3 regions of the Lysinibacillus sp. FSL R7-0073 genome follow, and region 1 is predicted to be linked to each of the others. Evidence: riboswitches for the same ligand, from Rfam matches in the RefSeq annotation. Region 1 holds a riboswitch; each other region holds the start of a gene.
What was found. Region 1 has a riboswitch for thiamine pyrophosphate ahead of thiW (energy coupling factor transporter S component ThiW). Riboswitches for the same ligand answer to the same signal wherever they lie in the genome.
Positions count from the first base shown of each region.

Region 2: linked by a shared signal. The riboswitch ahead of MKY88_RS12545 (ABC transporter substrate-binding protein) and the one ahead of thiW (energy coupling factor transporter S component ThiW) in region 1 are both predicted to bind thiamine pyrophosphate.
Region 3: linked by a shared signal. The riboswitch ahead of thiM (hydroxyethylthiazole kinase) and the one ahead of thiW (energy coupling factor transporter S component ThiW) in region 1 are both predicted to bind thiamine pyrophosphate.

Region 1 is NZ_JBBPAS010000001.1:916,529-919,814, reverse strand. Features, by position in the region: gene MKY88_RS04305 (MFS transporter) at 1-1,168, shown strand, start outside; TPP riboswitch at 1,228-1,335, shown strand; gene thiW (energy coupling factor transporter S component ThiW) at 1,429-1,935, shown strand; gene MKY88_RS04295 (VWA domain-containing protein) at 2,025-3,286, opposite strand, start outside.
Region 2 is NZ_JBBPAS010000001.1:2,538,119-2,541,404, forward strand. Features, by position in the region: gene MKY88_RS12530 (ABC transporter ATP-binding protein) at 1-8, opposite strand, end outside; gene MKY88_RS12535 (ABC transporter permease) at 1-756, opposite strand, end outside; gene MKY88_RS12540 (thiamine-binding protein) at 753-1,046, opposite strand; gene MKY88_RS12545 (ABC transporter substrate-binding protein) at 1,048-2,043, opposite strand; TPP riboswitch at 2,197-2,307, opposite strand; gene parC (DNA topoisomerase IV subunit A) at 2,431-3,286, opposite strand, start outside.
Region 3 is NZ_JBBPAS010000001.1:3,584,572-3,587,857, reverse strand. Features, by position in the region: gene thiD (bifunctional hydroxymethylpyrimidine kinase/phosphomethylpyrimidine kinase) at 1-338, opposite strand, end outside; gene thiM (hydroxyethylthiazole kinase) at 326-1,093, opposite strand; TPP riboswitch at 1,180-1,278, opposite strand; gene mbcS (acyl-CoA synthetase MbcS) at 1,466-3,049, shown strand; gene sppA (signal peptide peptidase SppA) at 3,234-3,286, shown strand, end outside.

The sequences.
Region 1 (3,286 bases):
TTTGTATATTTTAATGTTTAACATGTTTATCGCAATGGGGAGTATTGGAATTATTATTCCTGTAATGCCGGAATATTTAAGAATATTTGGAGCAGCAGGACAAGTTCTAGGCATGCTTATTGCAACGTTCGCCTTGGCACAATTCGTATTTTCTCCAATTGCTGGGAATCTTTCTGACCTGTATGGGCGGAAAAATTTAATTATTTTCGGTCTTATACTAACAGGACTTGCACAAATCGGTTTTGGCCTTTCTACAGATGTTTGGATGCTCTTTTTGGCACGCTTTTTAGGTGGCCTTGGCTCTGCATTTGTTGCACCTCCTATTATGGCTTTTGTAGCAGACGTGACAACTTATAAAGAACGCGGAAAAGGAATGAGTATGTTAGGAGCTGCGATGTCATTCGGCTTTATGATTGGCCCTGGAATTGGTGGTTTCCTCGCAAAGGTTAGCTTACATTTTCCATTTTTCATGGCGGGAGCTGCCGCCATTTTAGCGTCTATTTTATCGTACTTTTTATTACCATCTACAAAGCCAATAACTGCGCAAAATAGACAAAAGCAAGATAATCTGGTGAAACAGATGGCTCGCTCTGTACATATGCCTTATTTTGTTATGTTAATTATTATGATGGTATTCTCATTTGGGATTGCTAACTTCCAAACAACCTTATCACTATTTGTGACAGAAAAATTTAATTACTCACCTGGCGATATTGCCACCATTCTAGTGGTTGGTGGAGCATTTGGGGTAATTGTACAGATGTTTATCATAACGCCACTCTTTAAACGCTTTGGTGAAATGAAAGTAGTTTTGGTCAATTTATTTATTGCTTCCGTTGCTATTTTCTTAATATTATTTGTTTCAGGTTTTGCACTAATATTAGTTGTAGCAACCATCTTCTCTACGGCAACAACGTTAATTCGTCCAGCTGTTAATACACTCATCTCCAAACTTGCTGGAACAGAGCAAGGGTTTGCAGCCGGCTTGAATAATGCCTATATGAGCCTTGGAAATATGATCGGACCCGCTTTGGCTGGTTTCTTATTTGACTGGAATATGAACAGTCCTTATATTTTTGGTGCAATTATCTTATTAGCTTGCTTCTTCCTTGCCCTAATTTGGACATTGAAAAAGGCGCCACAGCTTATGCATCCAGATTCACACTAATCGTCAAAGCTTATTGACTATTGATTGTAGTATGTTACACTTCTAAAAAATAGAAAAATACTTACCACTAGGGGAGTCTTTTAAAGGCTGAGACGTATATGGTTATATACGGACCCTTCGAACCTGATCTAGTTCATGCTAGCGGAGGGAAGTGGCGCTTCTTGCTATTTTCAGTGTATAAGCAAGGCCGCTTCCTGTCGTTTGAAGGAAGCGGCTTTTTTCATGTTTCTAGTGGCTAAAACGAAAAGGAGCGCACTATCATGTCTATTCGTAAATTAACAATTATGGCTTTATTAGTAGCGATTGCCGTTGCAGGTTCTACGTTTATCTCCATTCCAACTGGGATTGCTCGTGCCTACCCTGTGCAGCATGCTATTAACGTAGTAGGAGCCATTATACTTGGACCCGTACCTACAGTGGTAGTTGCCTTTATTACGGCTATCATTCGTATCCTTACAGGAACAGGCTCTCTCTTAGCCATTCCTGGTAGTATTATTGGTGCATTATGCGCGGGGCTTGCCTATAAATATAGCAGTAAAATGTGGTTAGCTGGTGTGGGTGAAGTGATTGGCACGGGTCTTCTCGCATCGCTTGTAGCAGTTCCCTATGCAATGTTACTTATGGGTACATCCGTAGCGGCCTTATTTTTCATGCCCGCCTTTTTAATATCAAGTACAACTGGAGCAATCTTAGGTATTGTAATAGCTAGCAGTTTGCGTAAAACGGTGCTAGAAAAATATTTTAATCCCACTCTCTTTATTAAATAATGTCGTTGGTATTTCTTAGAGGATTTCTCTCTCCATGTATATACAAAAAGCAGTGCGAAATAATTCGCACTGCTTTCATCTAAATTAAATTATTGACGTTTTTTCATACCCTTTAATAATTGTGCCACATTCGTGTCTTCTGCCTGTACGGAGTGATTCTCTACAAGTTGCTCCTTTTTCTTCGGCTTCGTTAGGAAATTCCAGCCAAAGCGTCTTATTGTAATATCAATAAAGAATAAGAGCATACCTACAAGGAGAAGCCATGTCGCAATGTTTTGACGATCCGCCCCTTGCTTTATAAAGTCACGGAACACTTCTTGTGGTTCTTTTAAAACAGCACCACCAGTTTGTTCGGTTAATTCTTCTATTAATTTATCATTAGCAGGAAGAAGTTCATACTCAGCACTATAGGGAACACTTAATCCTGCCTGATAAATCGTTTCCTTTTCATCAGCGATACGGAAGAAGATTAATCCCGGCTCAGCTTGTACTACAGCTCGCACCTGAGAAGCTGATATAGTTTCAAGCTGTGTGTCTAGCTCTTCACCCGCTTCATTAACCGCAACAATATCTAAAAATGCTGCTTCATTTGTAGGATCTGTAATCATAAAGGATCCATCTGATTCTACTCTTACATCATAGGCAACATCATTATAACTTGGGAGCATTTGTGAAATAAGCGTTTGCCAAAATGTGCCCCAGTCCTGCCATCTTGCCCAGTCGCCTGCCCACTTTCCTGTTGAATCAGAAGTAAACGCAAATGTTTTGCCAAGACCATATTGCCATTGTGCTAACACCGGATCTTCCTTTTCGCTTTCAGCCACGACGGTAGCACCCTGCTTTGCAGTTGTTCCGATATAAGCATTCATTTGTGGAACGCCATTGGCAAATAGCGTATTCCATCCCCCAGCATTATAGAGTATTGGATAGAATGGATTATCCTCAATGTACGTACGAGAAATCATAGCTGTTTCACGAGATAAAATGGAAGGAATAGTTTGCTCATCGATAACATTGTAGAAGCGTCCGCTTCCCATCTCACTCAGAGCTTCCAATAAGTTAGCATCCGCATCTTGACCAATAGCCACTGTCGATAAGGTTATTCCGTTATCTTTTCCTTGTTCAATTAAATCTTCATAATTTCCTGGCTGTGATTGTCCATCCGTTAAAAGAATAATATGCTTACGTTGCAGTTTTATATCTGCTAGGTTTTCATATGCTTTTGCAAGTGAACCATAGATTTCTGTTCCGCCTCCTGGTGTAACAGATAAAATGGTATCCACTGCCTCTTCTTTATTGTTCAAAGGTCCAGTCTCTATAATTTCCCAAGGGCGATCATCAAATGCTATAA
Region 2 (3,286 bases), 1.6 Mb from region 1:
CTGAGCATGATAACCTCTCCCCTTTACCATTAATTTTTCAAGCAAACGAATACTACTAAACAGCAATAAGCTTAACAAGACAATCGCAAAAATTGCGACAAACACTCGATCTGTACGGAAGGAGGATTGTGCTAAGGTCATGTATACACCAATTCCCTTTTTCGCACCAAGCCACTCCGCAATGACTGCCCCCATTACGCTATAAGTAGCAGCAATTTTTACGCCCGAGAAAATTGCTGGGTAGGCATGTGGCCATTCTAATTTCCAAAACGTTTGGGCCTTCGTTGCACCAATCATATCAAAGTAATGCTTTAACTCGGGTGCTGTTTGACGAAAACCGTCCATTGCCGCAATGACAATAGGGAAAAAGCACACTAGACAAATAATAATGAGCTTTGGTAATAAGCCAAAGCCAAACCAAATAATAAGGAGCGGTGCTAACACAAGAATGGGTATGTTTTGCGACATAATGAGAATCGGATAAAATAATGACCGAATGAAAGCAAAACGATGCAAAACAATTGCCACTGTTAGACCACAGCCCACCCCAATAGCAAGTCCTAATAAAGCTAATTGCACGGTAGCCAGAGCATGTGGCAGGAATGTCTGATACGATTGAAAGCCTTCTTCTACAATTATGCTTGGTGCTGGAAGGAGCCAAGGAGGAACATCAGCGATATGCACAACAAGCTCCCATATGAATAAGAGGAAGGCGATAAAAATTATCGTCCTTCCCTTTTGTAATGCCCGTTTCATGACTGATATTTCTCCGTTAATGTAGCCATTGTAATCCCATTTTGTTGATATAAAATTTTTACTTGTGTAATGACATTAATGGCTCCTAGCTCGACCATCTTAACATTCATTTTTTCAATGATTTGAAGAAGCGTTGTAAGCTCACCTTCCATTGTTGTTTCAAGGGGATGAACCTCATATTTCACACCAGATGCATCAATAACTGCAATGGCCGCATCTACATAAGGAATTACATCCTCATACTTCTCTGTCTTCGGAATGATTTGGACACTGATTAATGAATTTGCCATGTTAATTGGCCTCCTTTTTCGGTAAGAACTCATTCGTAAACGCCTGTTTAGCATCAAATTCGCCTTCTAATACTTTGTTACTCGACATCCATTTAGCATAGTTTTCCCATACAGATAGCTTTTGCTCACCCCATTGTTTAGCGTCATCCTGATACTTATCAGCCAACCACTCTTGGCTTTTATGCACTAACTCTTTATCTAAGTCCGGTGCCGCTTCTAGTAAAATATCAGCAGTTTCATTCGGATACTCGATTGCATATTCATAGCCCTTCGATGCAGCCGCAACAAAAGCTTTGACGATGTCTGGATTGTTTTGAATCATCTTTTCATTAGTTGCTAAAACAGGTGTATAGTAATCTAACTGATCACTGTAGTCCGTTAAATACAGCATATTAATCTTTTCCCCACGAAGCTCTGCCTCAATCCCTGTCCAAGCATAATAAATCCAAGCAAAATCGATATCTTTTTTCATCATTGTGAAGAAATCTAAATCTCCTGCATTGACAATATCTAATTTATTACTATCAGCGTTTTCTTTTTGCATTAATGATTGTAATACGGCTTGTTCGAGTGGTGCTCCCCACCCACCATACGTTTTTCCTTCAAAGTCCTTTGGAGATGTAATACCCTTTGATGCTACAGAAGCAAATCCAGATGTATTATGCTGAATGATGGCCGCTATTGAGACAAGTGGCACATCCTGAACACGAGCCTGTGTAATGCCCTCCTGATAGCTCACGCCAAATTCTGCCTTACCTGAAGCTACGAGCTGATCGGCTCCTGCCTCTCCTGGCATAATAATATCAACATCTAAGCCCTGTTCTTCAAAATAACCAAGCTTTTTCGCAACATACAATCCTGTATGATTCGTATTCGGTGTCCAATCGAGAACCACTGACACCTTTTTCTTTGTATCAGCAGTTTGCTTGTCCTCCTTGTCGCTACAGCCTACTAACGTCAATAGCGCAGCTAATAGGATAAATAACCATTTTTTCATGCTAGTTCCTCCCAGTTTGTAATATGAAAGTGTTCATGAATGAATGTTTCACCAGAAGAAAGCGTAATATACAGTTAGTAGATATTGCTTGGAAAACAAAAAAACGCCTAGGATTCCTCCCAGACGTATTGCAATCAATCTCCAAAACTTTTGCTTTTTTGAATAGATGTTCCCTACGCTGGTACGAGCCAAATCAGGTTCAAAGGGTCAGTGTCTATCGGACACAATCTCAGCTAGCCATAACTAGCCCCCCTACATTCTTTCGCTATGAACTTTTCGTTGATTATTATACCCATAGTTGATCTAAAATGACAAGATGCTATTTTTGGATAGTTGTTCCACTCAAACAAATAGCCCAGCTCTCCTATATAGAGACTGGGCATATTTTTAGCTTGGTTTTTGTTCTTTTTTGGCCGTTAAGACATGTGAAATGGCTCCATCTGTTGCAATATCCACTTTAAATGAACCATTAGAATGGCGATCAGCACGCGTCAATGTTTGAACATCAATAAACTCTTGGACGCCTTTTTCAGTTTCGATCACAACCTGCTCATCGTCTGTTGCTTGAATAACAGCGACAATTCGGTGAGGATTTGCTTTTAATTCTGTCAGGACTTTAAGACCACGTTTGGCACGACTTGCTACTTCTACCTCTGCGACATTCATTTTCTTAACAGCCCCTCGTTGTGTCACAATAACGACATATTGTGTTTCATCTGGCTGTAGAACATTGACCCCTACTAATGCTTCTCCATCTTTTAGCGTAATACCTTTAACGCCGCCCGTTTTCACACCAGTAACCGGCAATTCCTCGATAGGGAATCGAATTGCATACGCCGTATCAGTTGTTAAGAGCAGTTCCACATCATCCGTCATAAACGATGCATAAATCATGGCATCGCCCGCTTTAACATTCATTGTTTTAATCGGCTTCGAGTAACGCGTCACTGCATAATCTGCAAGTGGTGAACGTTTAATTTGACCATCTTTCGTAGCAGTTAAAATATACGTATTTGGCTGTTCAAATGTTTCAAAACCATAGACCGCAATAATTGATTCATCTTCACTTGTTGGCACAATACTAGAAATATGCTGACCAAGGTCCTTCCAACGAATATCAGGCAGTTCGTGGACTGGCTGATAAATATAATTCCCTCTATTTGTAAATAACAATAAATTATGTTGCGTATTTAAGTTTGCTTCATACAATAAGTAATCGGAATCCTTCATCGCAAAATCTTGA
Region 3 (3,286 bases), 2.7 Mb from region 1:
AAGCTTTCTCCACCTTTTGCAATCATAACTGGATCAACAATCAGTGGGATTTTTAAATCGTCAATAATGTGTGCGATACTTTGGATAATTTCCGAGGAATAAAGCATCCCTGTTTTAATCGCAGAAATCGAAAAATCTTCTATTAATGCATGAAATTGTTTTTCAACAAAGTCAACTTCAATTGGGAAAACCCCTGTTACACCAAGTGTATTTTGAGCAGTTAAAGCTGTAATAACTGAAGTGCCAAAAACCCCTAATTCCTGGAATGTTTTTAAATCAGCCTGAATGCCAGCGCCACCGCCACTATCTGAGCCTGCAATTGTCGTTACAATATGCATGAAGCCTCACCCTCCTTTGAAAGACGATGTAAGGCATTAAGCAAAGCAATTTGAATATCCCCGATATCCTCTGTAAATGCGGATGCTAACTCAGCTGCTTTTTTGTAGTATGTGAGTGTTTCCGCTAATTGGCTATACGGATCTTCTCCTGCAGAGTAGGCTGCTCCACATATAGCACTAAGTAAACAGCCTGTACCAGTTACTTCAGTCATTTGTGAATTTCCACCAGTAATCCATTGGCTCTGCACACCGTCTGTCATAAAATCATGTTTGCCTGTAACAATGACCATACAGTTGTAGCGTTGAGCCAATAATGTAGCCTCTTTCTCTATGGCAATAAATCCCTCACCACTATCAACACCTTTTTGTTGCCATTCCACATTGGCTAATGCCGCAAGCTCTCCTTTGTTACAGCGTATGACTGAAAATTGTATCGCTGTAAGTAATAGGTGTATGGTTTCCTTGCGATAAACTGTGGCACCTGCGCCAACCGGATCTAATATAACAGGAATGCCAAGGGAATTTGCTTTTTTTCCTGCTAACAGCATCGACTCTTTTGTTCGAGCATTTAGTGTACCAATATTGATTAAAAGAGCGTCTGCAATGGCGACCATTTCCTCAACCTCATGGCTATCATCAGCCATGACAGGAGAGGCACCTAATGCCAATAGGCCATTTGCTTGGAAATTAGCCACGACATAATTAGTTATACAGTGAATAAGCGGTTGTTGTTGACGAACTGTTTGAAAAATCATTTTTGTCCTCCTTTATGGGTGGACGTAAGCATGCAAAAAAGGCCCTTTTTGTGTAAAAACGCACGAAAAAGAGCCTTTCATCTGAAAAAACGATGTTCATTGCTCCCTACGTCAGTATTAACTAACAGGTTCAAAGGGTCAGGTTTTACCTTCTCAACTCTTTATGAGTCCCCCTGCAATCTTGCTTTTAGTTGACCAAAATGTACCATACTTTTTATATGTATTCAATAGCGAGTTTTCCTATCGACAAAACGTGACTGATGCCATATAGCTAAGCATGATAGTTGTCATGACTTTACTTAAATCAAGTGTAAACCATTGAAAATACTAAGAAAGGAGTATAATGTGTCTTAACAAAAGGGGGCAATTGCCATGAATAGACAAGAATTAGTAGCACCAGAATGGTATAACATAACAGATGAATTTGAAAAATATGCAAAGGATTTAACTAAAAATGCATTGATTATTTATGATGAGCATTCTGATGTACAATTTATCACCTATGCACATTTACTTGAAAGAGCAAATCAGGCGGCACATGTTTTTACGAAAAATGGATTAACTAAAGGTGATGTCATTTTAGTAATGGTACCACGCTCAGTAGAAGCATACATTGTCTATATTGCTGCATTAAAAGCGGGTTTAACGATCATTCCAAGCTCTGAAATGCTAAGAACTAAAGATATTGAGTATCGTATTCATCATGCTGATGCTAAAGCAGTTGTAGCCTTTGAGCCTTATATTGAGCAATTTAATCAAGTAGGAAATTTACAAGATATACAGCAATTTGTTATCGGAAATGCACATGAGCCATGGCAGCCGTTATTAGACAAAATGCGAAAGCAACCAACAACTTACATAAGTTCTACACCAACAAAAAGTACAGACCATGCCTTTTTAGCTTATACAAGTGGCACAACAGGAAATCCGAAAGCTGCAGTGCATACACATAGTTGGGGCTATGCACATTTACGGACAACAGCCCCAAATTGGCTAGGTGTAGAAGAAAGTGATATTGTATGGGCAACAGCAGCACCAGGATGGCAAAAATGGATTTGGAGTCCGTTTCTCGCGATTTTAGGGAGCGGTGCCACTGCATTTGTTTATAAAGGAAAGTTTGATGCAGCAACGTATTTAGCGTTGCTTGAAAAATTTAAAATGAATGTCTTATGTTGCACACCGACTGAATATCGTTTTATGGCAGCGCTTGAAAATTTACAGGAGTATGATATCAGCACAATTCGACAATCTGTTTCAGCAGGTGAGCCGTTGAACAGTGAAGTCATTAAAAAATTCTGGGACACTTTCCATCTACAAGTGCGAGATGGTTATGGTCAAACTGAGAATACACTTCTTGTAGGGACTATGGTAGGTATGGAGGCAAGAATTGGTTCGATGGGCAAACCTACGCCAGGCAATACCGTTGAAATTATAGACGATTTTGGTGAGCCAGTTGCTATAGGAGAAGTTGGTGATATTGCTGTTCATCGAGAAACACCTGCACTTTTTAAAAAATATTTAAATGATCCTGAACGTACAAATTTACAATTCCGTGGTGATTGGTATATAACTGGGGATCGAGCTTATAAAGATGCGGACGGCTACTTTTGGTTTGAAGGTCGCGGAGATGATGTTATTATTTCCTCAGGTTATACAATTGGACCTTTTGAAGTAGAGGATGCATTGATGAAGCATCCGACTGTGAAAGAGGTTGCTGTCATTGCAAGCCCCGATAAGGTTCGCGGGAACATCGTTAAAGCATTTATTATCCTTCATAATGGTGTCAATGGTAATCAAGAGCTTATTCAAATCCTTCAAAATCATGTGAAATCATTAACGGCACCTTATAAATATCCACGTGCTATTGAATTTGTTACAGAGTTACCCAAAACTGCATCTGGTAAAATTAGACGTGTCGAATTAAGACAACAAGAATTAAAATACCTTGTACATTAATCATTTCCTAGGAAATAATGTCGAAAATCAAAGTTCATGCAAAGAAATGAACTTTGATTTTTTTTTTATTTTTAGGTAAGGTATTATGAGGAAATAAATAGAATAAAACTTTTTGCATATTATTGCAAAAAAATGAAACAAACGAGCAAGTCATACGTATTACGTGATAAGGAGGCGGAAAGACATGAATGTTAAAAGGTGGGTTGCTTTAATAGTGGCAGGTGTTCTTTTACTATT